Regions from separate parts of the Streptomyces sp. WY228 genome, predicted to be linked through region 2. Evidence: riboswitches for the same ligand, from Rfam matches in the RefSeq annotation. Region 2 holds a riboswitch; each other region holds the start of a gene.
What was found. Region 2 has a riboswitch for thiamine pyrophosphate ahead of KV381_RS27785 (thiamine ABC transporter substrate binding subunit). Riboswitches for the same ligand answer to the same signal wherever they lie in the genome.
Positions count from the first base shown of each region.

Region 1: linked by a shared signal. The riboswitch ahead of thiC (phosphomethylpyrimidine synthase ThiC) and the one ahead of KV381_RS27785 (thiamine ABC transporter substrate binding subunit) in region 2 are both predicted to bind thiamine pyrophosphate.
Region 3: linked by a shared signal. The riboswitch ahead of thiO (glycine oxidase ThiO) and the one ahead of KV381_RS27785 (thiamine ABC transporter substrate binding subunit) in region 2 are both predicted to bind thiamine pyrophosphate.

Region 1 covers NZ_CP079114.1:4,220,928-4,225,197, forward strand. Annotated here, with positions in the region: gene KV381_RS18410 (IclR family transcriptional regulator) at 1-182, shown strand, start outside; gene KV381_RS18415 (SsgA family sporulation/cell division regulator) at 284-721, shown strand; gene KV381_RS18420 (YibE/F family protein) at 776-2,122, opposite strand; TPP riboswitch at 2,193-2,326, shown strand; gene thiC (phosphomethylpyrimidine synthase ThiC) at 2,319-4,109, shown strand.
Region 2 covers NZ_CP079114.1:6,318,555-6,322,824, forward strand. Annotated here, with positions in the region: gene KV381_RS27775 (phosphatidate cytidylyltransferase) at 1-568, shown strand, start outside; gene rlmN (23S rRNA (adenine(2503)-C(2))-methyltransferase RlmN) at 678-1,784, shown strand; TPP riboswitch at 1,838-1,954, shown strand; gene KV381_RS27785 (thiamine ABC transporter substrate binding subunit) at 2,036-3,130, shown strand; gene KV381_RS27790 (iron ABC transporter permease) at 3,211-4,270, shown strand, end outside.
Region 3 covers NZ_CP079114.1:1,953,933-1,958,202, reverse strand. Annotated here, with positions in the region: gene pknB (Stk1 family PASTA domain-containing Ser/Thr kinase) at 1-132, opposite strand, end outside; gene KV381_RS08365 (thiazole synthase) at 299-1,093, opposite strand; gene thiS (sulfur carrier protein ThiS) at 1,096-1,374, opposite strand; gene thiO (glycine oxidase ThiO) at 1,371-2,582, opposite strand; TPP riboswitch at 2,579-2,692, opposite strand; gene KV381_RS08350 (hypothetical protein) at 2,745-3,086, shown strand; gene KV381_RS08345 (NAD(P)/FAD-dependent oxidoreductase) at 3,213-4,270, shown strand, end outside.

The sequences.
Region 1 (4,270 bases), 2.1 Mb from region 2:
GCCAGGAGTACGCACTGGGGACCGTGTGCGCCGCGATTCCCGTCACAGCCGGTGCCACCATTGCGGCGATGGCCATTTCCGTACCCCTGGAGCGGGAAGATCGGTTGCTGCCCGCAGTCGAACAGCTACGTGGCGAAGTCGCCAGCCTCTTGCGTTCGTTCGTGTTCTCTATCAGTATCTGAAAAATCACTCCTTGTGATCTGCTATCGCGTGCACCACGATGGCGTCAATAGGGCCATGGGGGATCATTCCTGGCCAGTTTCATCTACTGCGGGGTTGAACGATGCGCGAGTCGGTTCAAGCAGAGGTCATGATGAGCTTCCTCGTCTCCGAGGAGCTCTCGTTCCGTATTCCGGTGGAGCTCCGGTACGAGGTCGGCGATCCGTACGCCATCCGGATGACGTTCCACCTGCCCGGCGATGCCCCTGTGACCTGGGCGTTCGGCCGCGAACTGCTGCTGGACGGGCTCAACAGCCCGAGCGGCGACGGAGATGTGCACATCGGCCCGACCGAGCCCGAGGGCCTCGGCGATGTGCACATCCGGCTCCAGGTCGGCGCGGACCGTGCGCTGTTCCGGGCAGGAACGGCGCCACTGGTGGCGTTTCTCGACCGGACGGACAAGCTCGTGCCGCTCGGTCAGGAGCACACGCAGGGTGACTTCGACGGGAATCTGGAGGACGCGCTCGGCCGCATCCTCGCCGAGGAGCAGAACGCCGGCTGACCGGGCGGGTACAGCCGACGGTCCGTCATCCTGTCGCGCGCCGACAGCCCGTCATCACTTCTTGCGTCGACGGCCCCGGCCGCTCCGCGCGGGCGCGGCCGTAGCCGTCTGCGCGCCGCCGGGCCCCGGGCGGTCCGCGGAGACGACCAGCGCGGCGAGCACCGTGGTCACCGGCACCGAGGCGACCAGGCCGATCGACCCGACCAGGGTGCGGACGATCTCCTCGGCGACCAGCTCGCTGTTGGCCACCGTCCCCACACTGCTCTGGGCGATGGAGAAGAGCAGCAGCAGCGGCAGCGCCGCGCCCGCGTACGCCAGCACCAGGGTGTTGACCACCGAGGCGATGTGGTCCCTCCCGATACGGATACCTGCCCGGTACAGCCCCTTCCAACCCATCTCCGGGTCGGCCTGGTGCAGTTCCCAGACGGCGGAGGTCTGTGTGACCGTCACATCGTCGAGCACCCCGAGCGAACCGATGATGACACCGGCCAGCAGCAGACCGCTCATGTCGATGTCCGGGTAGAGGCCGTGGATGAGGCCGGTGTTGTCGTCGGTGTTGCCGCTGAGGCTCGCCCAGCCGATGAACAGGGACCCCAGCAGCCCGATCAGCAGCAGCGAGATCAGCGTGCCGACGACCGCGACCGAGGTACGGGCCGTCACCCCGTGACAGAGATAGAGCGCAGCCAGCATGATCGCGCTGGCCCCGATCACCGCCACGACCAGCGGATTCGAGCCCTGCAGGATGGCCGGCAGGATGAACAGGGTCAGTACGACGAACGACACGGCCAGCGCCACCAGGGCCATCAGCCCGCGGAACCGGCCCACCAGGACCACGGCGAGCGCGAAGATCCCGGCGAGCAGCGCCATCGGGACCTTCCGGTCCACGTCGGTCACGGAATACTGGAGGTCGCGCGGCGCGTCGGGCGCGTAGGCCACGACCACGCCCTGACCCTCCTTCAGCTGCCGGGGCGCGTCCGGCTGGACCACCTCGACGAACCTGCGGCCCTTGTCGTCGCCGCTGGTCACTTCGATGGTGGCCTTCGCGCAGTCCCCCTCCTGCTCGTTGACGGCCTCCCGGCCCGAGGGTGTGGAGGTGTCGCCGGTCGGGGGCACCTGCGCGGCGTTGACGTCCGCGCAGTCGACCTTGACCACCTGGACGACCTTGCCGTCCTGGGTCTGCCGGTCGAATCCGACGCCGGTGCGCTCGTGGTCGGGCACGCCGCCGGGCCAGAACGCGATCAGGCCGACGACGACCGCCGTCGCGAACGGGATCAGCACGGCGGCGATGACCTTGCGCAGGTGTCGGGAGACCGGCGCGGCGGGCCCGTGGCTGTGCGTGTGGCCGTGGCTGTGGCCCTGGGGCGGCGGCTGGGGTGCGGGGTCGCTTTGGGGGGAGGTCACGGGGCGATCATCGCAAGAACGGGAGGGCCCTCTGGTCAGCTCGCCGGAAAGGACGCTAGCGTGGAGGCACCTTTGCACACGCGGGAGCTCGGAGCACCGGGCTGAGAGGGCGCTGATCGCCGTACATCCGTACGGGACTCGCTGCGCCGACCGCCGAACCTGTTACCGGGTAATGCCGGCGTAGGGAGTAGGTCTCATGACCACATCGGACGCACGCACGCCTGCCTCGAAACAGAACGCCGCGCACCAGGGCGACGAGGCCGGGAAGTCCATCGGCTGGCACAAGGGGTACGTCCAGGGCTCGCGCCCGGACCTCCGGGTGCCGGTCCGACAGGTGCACCTCACCAACGGCAAGGACGTGACGCTGTACGACACGTCGGGGCCGTACACCGATCCCGGCATCGACACCGATGTCCGCCGCGGTCTCGCGCCCCTGCGGGAGAACTGGATCATCGCCCGCGGTGACACCGCGGAGTACGCGGGTCGCCCGGTCCGCCCCGAGGACGACGGGCTCAAGCACACCTCGCCGCGCGGCGGGCTGCGCAACCTCGACGCGGTGTTCCCCGGCCGTCCGCGCCAGCCGCGCCGGAGCCGCGACGGACGCCCCGTCACCCAGCTCGCGTACGCCCGCCGGGGGGAGATCACCCCGGAGATGGAGTACGTGGCGATCCGGGAGAACGTCGAGGCCGAGGTCGTCCGTGAGGAGATCGCGGAGGGCCGGGCCGTACTGCCGGCCAACGTCAACCACCCCGAGATCGAGCCGATGATCATCGGCAAGCGGTTCCTGGTGAAGGTCAACGCCAACATCGGCAACTCGGCCGTCACCTCCTCCATCGAGGAGGAGGTGGACAAGATGACCTGGGCGACGAAGTGGGGCGCCGACACGGTCATGGACCTGTCCACCGGCCGCAACATCCACACCACCCGGGAGTGGGTGCTGCGCAACTCCCCCGTGCCGATCGGCACCGTCCCGCTCTACCAGGCCCTGGAGAAGGTCGACGGCCGGGCCGAGGAGCTGACCTGGGAGATCTACAAGGACACCGTCATCGAGCAGGCCGAGCAGGGCGTGGACTACATGACGGTCCACGCCGGCGTGCGCCTGCCGTACGTCCCGCTGACGGCCCGTCGCAAGACCGGCATCGTCTCGCGCGGCGGCTCGATCATGGCGGCCTGGTGTCTGGCGCACCACAAGGAGTCGTTCCTCTACGAGCACTTCGAGGAGCTCTGCGAGATCCTCGCGACGTACGACGTCACCTACTCGCTGGGGGACGGACTGCGCCCCGGGTCGATCGCGGACGCCAACGACGAGGCGCAGTTCGCCGAACTGCGCACGCTGGGCGAGCTGAACACGATCGCCAAGCGGTTCGGCGTGCAGACCATGATCGAGGGTCCCGGGCATGTCCCGATGCACAAGATCAAGGAGAACATCGACCTCCAGCAGGAGATCTGCGAGGAGGCGCCGTTCTACACGCTCGGCCCGCTGACCACGGATGTCGCGCCCGCCTACGACCACATCACCTCGGGCATCGGCGCCGCGATGATCGCCTGGTGGGGCACGGCGATGCTCTGCTACGTCACGCCCAAGGAGCACCTGGGGCTGCCCAACCGGGACGATGTGAAGACCGGCGTGATCACCTACAAGATCGCCGCCCACGCGGCCGACCTCGCCAAGGGGCACCCGGGCGCGCAGGAGTGGGACGACGCGCTGTCCGACGCGCGGTTCGAGTTCCGGTGGGAGGACCAGTTCAACCTGGCCCTCGACCCGGACACGGCACGGGAGTTCCACGACGAGACGCTGCCCGCCGAGCCCGCGAAGACGGCGCACTTCTGCTCGATGTGCGGGCCGAAGTTCTGCTCGATGAAGATCTCCCAGGACATCCGGCGTCAGCACGGCGGTTCCCAGGAGGAGATCGAGGAGGGCATGGCCGAGAAGTCGAAGGAGTTCGCGGCCGCCGGCAACCGGGTCTACCTGCCTATCGCCGACTGATCCGTTCCGGCACCATGGCAGGGACCACCGGGCCCTGTCATGGTGCCGGGGCCCGCCTTCGCCCGGTCCGCGCCTTTACGGGTAACTACAGCTGGTTCACCGCTGTTTGGCACGGTTAACCGCCTTGTTAAGCGACAGTATGGACACAGTCGTGTGGCAGC
Region 2 (4,270 bases):
CTGGATCGCGATGGCCCTGACGGCCCTCGCGGTGCTGGTCTGGCGGATGACCGAACCGCCGGACGGGTATTTGAAGGACGTCACGGCCGGGGTCTTCGCGGCGTTCTACGTGCCGTTCCTGGCCACCTTCGTCGCCCTGCTGCTGACGGCGGACGACGGATCGTGGCGCGTGCTGACCTTCCTGGTCCTCACCGTGGTCAGCGACACGGGGGCCTACGCCGTCGGCTGGCGCTTCGGCACGCACAAGCTCGCCCCGCGCATCAGCCCCGGCAAGACCCGCGAGGGCCTGTTCGGAGCCGTCGCCTTCGCGATGGTCGCCGGCGCGCTGTGCATGGAGTTCCTGATCGACGGCGGCGCCTGGTGGCAGGGTCTGCTGCTCGGCCTCGCGGTCGCCGTCAGCGCCACCCTCGGCGACCTGGGCGAGTCCATGATCAAGCGGGACCTCGGGATCAAGGACATGGGCACCCTGCTCCCCGGCCACGGCGGCATCATGGACCGGCTGGACTCGCTGCTGCCGACCGCACCGGTCGTCTGGCTGCTGCTGGTGCTGTTCGTGGGCTCCGGCTGAGTCTCCCGGCACTCCGGCACCCTGTCCCACCTGCACGTTCCACGAGTGAGGGTCCGTCGTCCACAGGGCGGCGGGCCCTCACCCGTCTGTCTGCGACACTGGATGAACCATGCCTAAGCCCGGAGAACTCACTTTCGTCGCGCCCCGCGGAGCCAAGAAGCCGCCGCGGCACCTCGCCGACCTCACGCCCGCCGAGCGCAAGGAAGCGGTCGCCGCGACCGGTGAGAAGCCGTTCCGCGCCCAGCAGCTCTCGCAGCACTACTTCGCGCGGTACGCGCACGACCCGGCCCAGTGGACCAACATCCCGGCCGCGTCGCGGGAGAAGCTCGCCGAGGCGCTGTTCCCCGACCTGATGTCCGTGATCCGGCACATCAGCTGCGACGACGACACCACGCGCAAGACCCTGTGGAAGCTGCACGACGGCACGCTCGTCGAGTCCGTCCTGATGCGCTACCCGGACCGCGTCACGATGTGCATCTCCTCGCAGGCCGGCTGCGGCATGAACTGCCCCTTCTGCGCCACCGGACAGGCCGGCCTCGACCGCAATCTGTCGACCGCCGAGATCGTCCACCAGATCGTCGACGGCATGCGCGCCCTGCGCGACGGCGAGGTGCCCGGCGGCCCCGCGCGGCTCTCCAACATCGTCTTCATGGGCATGGGCGAGCCGCTCGCCAACTACAACCGCGTCGTCGGCGCGATCCGCCGGCTCACCGACCCCGAGCCGGACGGCCTCGGCCTCTCGCAGCGCGGGATCACCGTCTCCACCGTCGGCCTGGTCCCGGCCATGCTGCGCTTCGCCGACGAGGGCTTCAAGTGCCGCCTCGCCGTCTCGTTGCACGCCCCGGACGACGAGCTGCGCGACACCCTGGTCCCCGTCAACACCCGGTGGAACGTCCGCGAGGTGCTGGACGCCGCCTGGGAGTACGCGGAGAAGTCCGGCCGCCGGATCTCCATCGAGTACGCCCTGATCCGGGACATCAACGACCAGGCCTGGCGCGGCGACCTGCTCGGCCGGCTGCTCAAGGGCAAGCGGGTGCACGTCAACCTGATCCCGCTCAACCCCACGCCCGGCTCCAAGTGGACCGCCTCGCGACCCGAGGACGAGAAGGCGTTCGTCGAGGCCATCGCGGCGCACGGCGTGCCCGTCACGGTCCGGGACACCCGGGGCCAGGAGATCGACGGGGCCTGCGGTCAGCTGGCGGCCTCCGAGCGCTAGCCTCCCCGGGCGGCCGGAAACCGCCGGTGTAGCCTGGGCCCGAAATCAACTTCATATTCCGACAGGGGAGCGCCACAGCGCTGAGAGTGCGGCACCAAGGACAGGTTGGCCGCAGACCCTCTGAACCTCGCCCGGGTCATTCCGGGTAGGAAGTTCGGACCTTACTCAAGCTGTTGCGCCCTGCCCGCTTCCGGTTCGCCGGACAGCGGGCGGGGCCGCGTCTCTTCCTGGTCACCTCCAGGAGGAATCAGATGAACACCACCACGAAGTACGCGGCGACCGCGCTCGCCGCCGCCCTCGGCGTCACCCTGCTCGCGGGCTGCGGCGACGACGGCTCGGCGGGCTCCGGCGCCTCCAAGGGCAGCGGCTCCAAGACCGTCACCCTGGTCAGCCACGACTCCTTCAACGTCTCGGAGGACGTGCTGAAGGCGTTCACGAAGGAGACCGGCTACACGGTCAAGACCCTCAAGAGCGGCGACGCCGGGGCCGCGCTCAACCAGGAGATCCTGACCAAGGGCTCCCCGCGCGGCGACGTCTTCTTCGGCGTCGACAACACCCTGCTCTCCCGCGCCCTCGACAACGGCCTGTTCACCGCGTACGAGGCCAAGGGCCTGGACCGCGTCGCGGCGGACACGCAGACGGACGAGAAGCACCGGGTCACGCCCGTCGACACCGGCGACATCTGCGTGAACTACGACAAGAAGTACTTCGCCGACAAGAAGCTCGCGCCGCCGAAGACCTTCGCGGACCTGATCAAGCCCGCGTACAAGGACCTCCTCGTCACCGAGAACGCCGCCAGTTCCTCGCCCGGTCTCGGCTTCCTCCTCGGCACCATCGCCGCCGAGGGCGAGGACGGCTACGAGGCGTACTGGAAGAAGCTCAAGGCCAACGGCGTCAAGGTCGTCGACGGCTGGGAGCAGGCGTACAACGAGGAGTTCTCCGGCTCCGCGGGCGGCAAGAAGGCCAAGGCCGACCGGCCGCTCGTCGTCTCCTACGCCTCCAGCCCGCCCGTCGAGGTGCTCTACGCCGACCCGCAGCCGAAGGAGGCCCCCACCGGGGTCGCCACCGGCACCTGCTTCCGGCAGACCGAGTACGCCGGGCTGCTGACCGGGGCGAAGAACGAGGCGGGCGGCAAGGCGCTGCTGGACTTCATGATCAGCAAGACGTTCCAGGAGGACATGCCGCTCACCATGTTCGTGAACCCGGTCGTGAAGGACGCGAAGCTGCCGGAGCTGTTCACGCAGCACGGCGAGAGCGTCGAGACGCCTCCCACCGTCGCGCCCGAGAAGATCACCGCCAACCGTGAGCAGTGGATCCAGTCGTGGCAGTCGCTGGTCCTGAAGTAGGGCCCGAGGAGCGCACCGCCCGGCCCGCGCCGTCCGTCCGGGGGGCCGGGCGGCGCGGGGCCGCGGTGCGGCTCGGCCTGATGGCCGTGCCCGTCGCGTTCTTCGCGGTGTTCTTCGCCTACCCCGTGACCGCGATCGTCGGCCGCGGCCTCAAGGCGGGCGGCGACTGGCAGTTCGGGCGGATCGGTGACGTGCTGAGCCGCCCGGACATCCTCGACGTCCTCTGGTTCACCACCTGGCAGGCCCTCGCCTCGACCGCGCTCACCCTGCTGATCGCGCTGCCCGGGGCGTATGTCTTCGCGCGCTTCGACTTCCCGGGCAAGCAGGTGCTGCGCGCGGTCGTCACCGTGCCGTTCGTGCTGCCGACCGTCGTCGTCGGCACCGCGTTCCTGGCGCTGCTCGGACGCGGCGGGCTCCTCGACGAGCTGTGGGGCGTCCGTCTCGACACCACCGTGTGGGCGATCCTGCTGGCCCATGTCTTCTTCAACTACGCCGTGGTCGTCAGGACGGTGGGCGGGCTCTGGTCCCAGCTGGACCCGCGTCAGGAGGAGGCCGCCCGGGTGCTGGGCGCCGGACGGTTCGCCGCGTTCCGCCGGGTGACGCTGCCCGCGCTCGCCCCGGCCGTGGCCGCCGCCGCGCTGATGGTCTTCCTCTTCACGTTCACCTCCTTCGGCGTCGTACAGATCCTCGGCGGACCGGCGTACTCCACCCTGGAGGTGGAGATCTACCGGCAGACCGCGCAACTGCTGGACCTGCCGACGGCCGCCGTGCTGACCCTGGTGCAGTTCGCCGCGGTCGGCGGAATCCTCGCCGTGCACGCCGCGACCGTACGCCGCCGGGAGCGGGCGCTGAAGCTGGTCGATCCGGCGCAGACCTCGCGGAGGCCGCGTGGCGCGGGCCAGTGGGCATTGCTCGGCGGCGTTCTGCTCACCGCCCTGCTGCTGATCCTGCTGCCGCTCGGCGTGCTGGTGGAGCGCTCCTTCGACGGAGCGGGCGGAGCCGGCGGTTACGGCTTCGGCTACTACCGGGCCCTCCAGTCGGCCGGGGCGGGCGGCTCCTCCACCTTCCTGGTGCCGCCGCTGGAGGCCGTCGGCAACTCCCTGCGGTACGCGCTCGTCGCGACGCTCATCGCCCTCGTCG
Region 3 (4,270 bases), 4.4 Mb from region 2:
GAGCACCCGGTCCAGGCGGGTGTCCACGGCCCGGTAGACCGTGGCCATCCCGCCGACGGCGATGCGCGCCTCAATGCGATACCGGCCGTCGAGCAGCTGCCCGACAAGAGGGTCCTGGAGGGTCGTGTCCACCCCGAGAGTCTACGAGCCGCCACCGACACCCCGGACGGGCCGGGGCACTCCCGGGTCCGTTCTGCAGCCGATCCGTGACAGGGACAATTCAAGCCCCTCCTCAAGCCTCTCCGGCGATTGAGGAGCGGGGGCCCGGGGGCAGCGCCCCCGGACACGTACCGACGGCTCAGAACGCCGGCCGCTCCGGATCCAGCACCGCCCGCCCGTCCACCGGCGACGACGCCTCGGCGAAGCGGCGGCGCGGAATCCGCCCCGCCCGGTACGCGAGCCGCCCGCCCTCCACCGCATGACGCATCGCACCCGCCATCAGCTCCGGCTCCTGGGCCCGGGTCACCGCCGAGGCCAGCATCACGGCCGCGCACCCCAGCTCCATCGCCTGCGCCGCGTCCGAGGCCGTCCCGGCGCCCGCGTCGAGGATCACCGGCACCCCGGCACGCTCGACGATCAGCTCGAAGTTGTGCGGGTTGCGGATGCCGAGTCCGGAGCCGATGGGGGAGCCGAGCGGCATGATCGCCGCGCAGCCCACGTCCTCCAGCTTCCGGGCCAGCACCGGATCGTCGTTGGTGTACGGCAGCACGACGAACCCGTCGTCGACCAGGGTCTCCGCCGCGTCCAGCAGCTCGACGGTGTCCGGCAGCAGGGTCCGCTCGTCCGCGATCACCTCCAGCTTGACCCAGTCGGTGCCGAGCGCCTCCCGGGCCAGCCGGGCGGTCAGCACCGCCTCACCGGCGGTGAAGCAGCCCGCGGTGTTCGGCAGCACCTGGATGGAGAGCCGCTCCAGCACCGAGAGCACCGAACCCTGCACCGTCGGGTCCAGCCGGCGCATCGCCACGGTGGTCAGTTCGGTGCCGGAGGCGATCAGCGAGCGCTCCAGCACCTCCAGGCTCGGGGCGCCGCCGGTGCCCATGATCAGCCGGGAGCCGAAGGCGGCGGGCCCCAGGGAGAAGACGTCGTCCGACATGGTCAGCCTCCCTGCACGGCGGTCAGGATCTCGACGCGGTCGCCCTCGCCGAGCGGCGTGGCGGCCCACCGGCCGCGCGGGACGACGCTCTCGTTGACGGCGACGGCGACCCCGGAGCGGGCCGGGGTCACCGTGGCGACGAGGGCGTCCAGGGCGGTCCCGGCCACCACGGCACGGGCTTCCCCGTTCACCGAGACGGACACGGTGGCGGTCGCGGTGGCCTCCGGTGCGGCTGCTCGCGGTACGGCGACGGCATCCGGGACGGCGGGCTGCTGGGTCATACGGGCTGCTCCTGGAGTACGGGGGCGGCGGGGGCGGTCGCCGCGAAACGGCCGGGGGCGAAGGGGCGCGCCGGCTCGGGCAGCTCGCCGGTGGTCAGGGCGTCGGCCATCGCGTCCCCGGTGACCGGGGTCAGCAGGACGCCGTTGCGGTGGTGGCCGGTGGCGAGCAGCAGACCGGGCAGGGCGGTCGGGCCGAGCAGCGGGGCGTTGTCGGGCGAGGCGGGGCGCAGACCGGCCAGGGTCTCGGTGAGCGGCAGCTCGGTGATGCCGGGCACCAGTTCATGGGCGTCGCGCAGCAGCTCGTACACCCCGCCGGCGGTCACCGTGGTGTCCCAGCCCAGCTCCTCGCTGGTGGCGCCGACGACCAGCTCGCCGTTCTCGCGCGGTACGAGGTAGAGGTGGCCGCCGCGGACCACGGCGCGCACGGTGCGGCTGAGGAAGGGGGCGTACGCCGGTGGCACGGTGAGCCGCAGGACCTGGCCCTTGACCGGGCGGACCGGCGGCACGAACTCCGGCGGAAGCCCCGCGAGCCGGCCGCTGAGGCTGCCCGCGGCGAGCACGACCTGATCGGCCGCGAACACCGTACCGTCGCCGAGCAGCGCCCCGGCCGCCCGGCCCCCGGCGACGGTGAGCCGCTCGGCGGTCGTCCGGCGGAACGCGACCCCGGCCCGCTCGCCCGCGGTCAGCAGCGCCGCGGCGAGGCGGCGCGGATCCACCTGGTGGTCGCCGTCCACCCGCAGGCCGCCCCGCACGCCCGGGGCCAGCATCGGCTCCAGACGGCGGCACTCACGGCCGCTCAGCCAGGTCGATTCCAGCCCCGAACGCTCCTGGAGGGCGTGCAGTTCGCGCAGATGCGCGCGGTCGTCGGAGTCCAGCGCGACGGCGAGCGTGCCGCAGGTGCGGAAGCCGGTGTCCCGGCCGCTCGCCTCCTCCAGCTCGGCCACGAACGCCGGATAGCGGGCGGCGGAGGCGAGGTTGAGCCCGAGCAGCATCTGCTCGCCGTAGTGCAGTTCGGTGACGGCGGCCAGCATGCCCGCCGCGACCTGTGCGGCGCCGCCGCCCGGTGCGGGGTCCGCCACCGTGACGCGCAGCCCCCGCTGGGCGGCCCGCCACGCGGTGACCAGACCGATGATGCCGCCCCCGATGACGAGGACGTCGGATCCGGCGGTTCTCCGTGAGGCTCCTGAGGTGTTCCCCGAGGCGCACATGGGTGTCCAACCCCTCCCTTCGCCGGCATGACCCGGAGCAGGTTCGTACGGTCGGAGGCCGTCCAGCCTCCCTCTCAGCCCGGTGCGTCCGGGCTCCCGTGAGTGTTCTACCTTGGCCACCATAAACCCCGCCGTCCACCGCCCAGTCAGGGAGCAGCCACCATGGCCCGTTCGCTCGACGGACTCGTCCTCGCGCCCGTCGCCGACCAGGCCCCGGGCCAGGTCGGCACCCGCACCCGCTTCACGTACCACGAGCAAGGCGGCCGGATCTGGGCCGAGTACACGGGCGGCGACGTCGTCCGCGGCCATCTCGTCGGCACCCGGGACGGGGACGCGCTGGACTTCCGCTACGTCCAGCTCAAGCAGGACGGAACGACCTCGTCCGGACACTGCCTCTCCACCGTCGTCGACCTCGCGGACGGCCGGGTGCGGCTGGAGGAGCGGTGGCGGTGGGAGTCCCAGGAGGGCAGCGGGACCAGCGTGGTGGAGGAAGTGCCCTCCTGACGGCCGTCGTTCCGGCATTCCGCCGACCGCCTTCCTGACGATGCGTCAGGTGATTAAGGTGGGCAGGTGAGCGAGCAGCAGACGCAGAAGAGTCCGGACCGGAACGTCGTGGTCGTCGGAGCGGGCATGGCGGGCGTGCAGAGCGCCGTGGCCCTGCGCGAGGCGGGCTTCGCCGGGCCCGTCACCCTGATCGGCGCCGAGCCCCACCAGCCCTACGACCGCCCGCCGCTCTCCAAGGCCGTCCTGCTCGGCAAGGCCGAGCACTCCGCCTTCGACGTCGACTTCGAGGCGCTGGACATCACCCTGCGCCTCGGCCTGGACGTCACCGCCCTGCGCGCCGCCGACCATGTGCTGGACACCGCCGAGGGCCCCGTCCGCTATGACTCCCTCATCCTCGCGACCGGCGCGGAGCCCATCACCCTGCCCGGCGCCGAGGGCGTGCCCGGCGTCCATCTGCTGCGCACCCTCGACGACGCCGCCCGGCTGCGGCCCGTCCTGGACCGGCAGCACGACGTGGTCGTCGTCGGGGCGGGCTGGATCGGCGCGGAGTTCGCCACCGCCGCCCGGGCCGCCGGCTGCGCGGTCACCGTCGTCGAGGCCGCCGCCCGCCCGCTCGCGGGCACCCTGCCCGCCGAGGTGGCCGCCCCGATGGCCGACTGGTACGCCGACAGCGGTGCCGAACTCCTCACCGGAGCCCGGGTCGACCGCGTCGAGGAAGGAGCCGTCGTCCTCACCGACGGCCGCACCCTGCCCGCCGGAGCCGTGGTCGTCGGCATCGGCGCCCGCCCCGCCACCGGCTGGCTGGCCGGCTCCGGGGTCGAGCTCGGCCCGGACGGCTCGGTCACCGCCGACAGCGCGCTGCGCACCTCGCTGCCCGATGTGTACGCGGTCGGCGACTGCGCCTCCTTTCCCTCCGCCCGCTACGGAACACGCCTGCTGGTCCACCACTGGGACAACGCCCTCCAGGGTCCGCGCACCGCGGCCGCCGCGATCCTGGCGGCGCGGAGCGGCGAACCGGTCCCGGTCTACGACCCCGTCCCGTACTTCTGGTCCGAGCAGTTCGGCCGCTTCGTGCAGTACGCCGGCCACCACGCGGACGCCGACACCCTGCTGTGGCGCGGCGACGGGTCGGACGCGGCCTGGTCGGTGTGCTGGCTGCGCGAGGGGGCGCTCGTCGCCGTGCT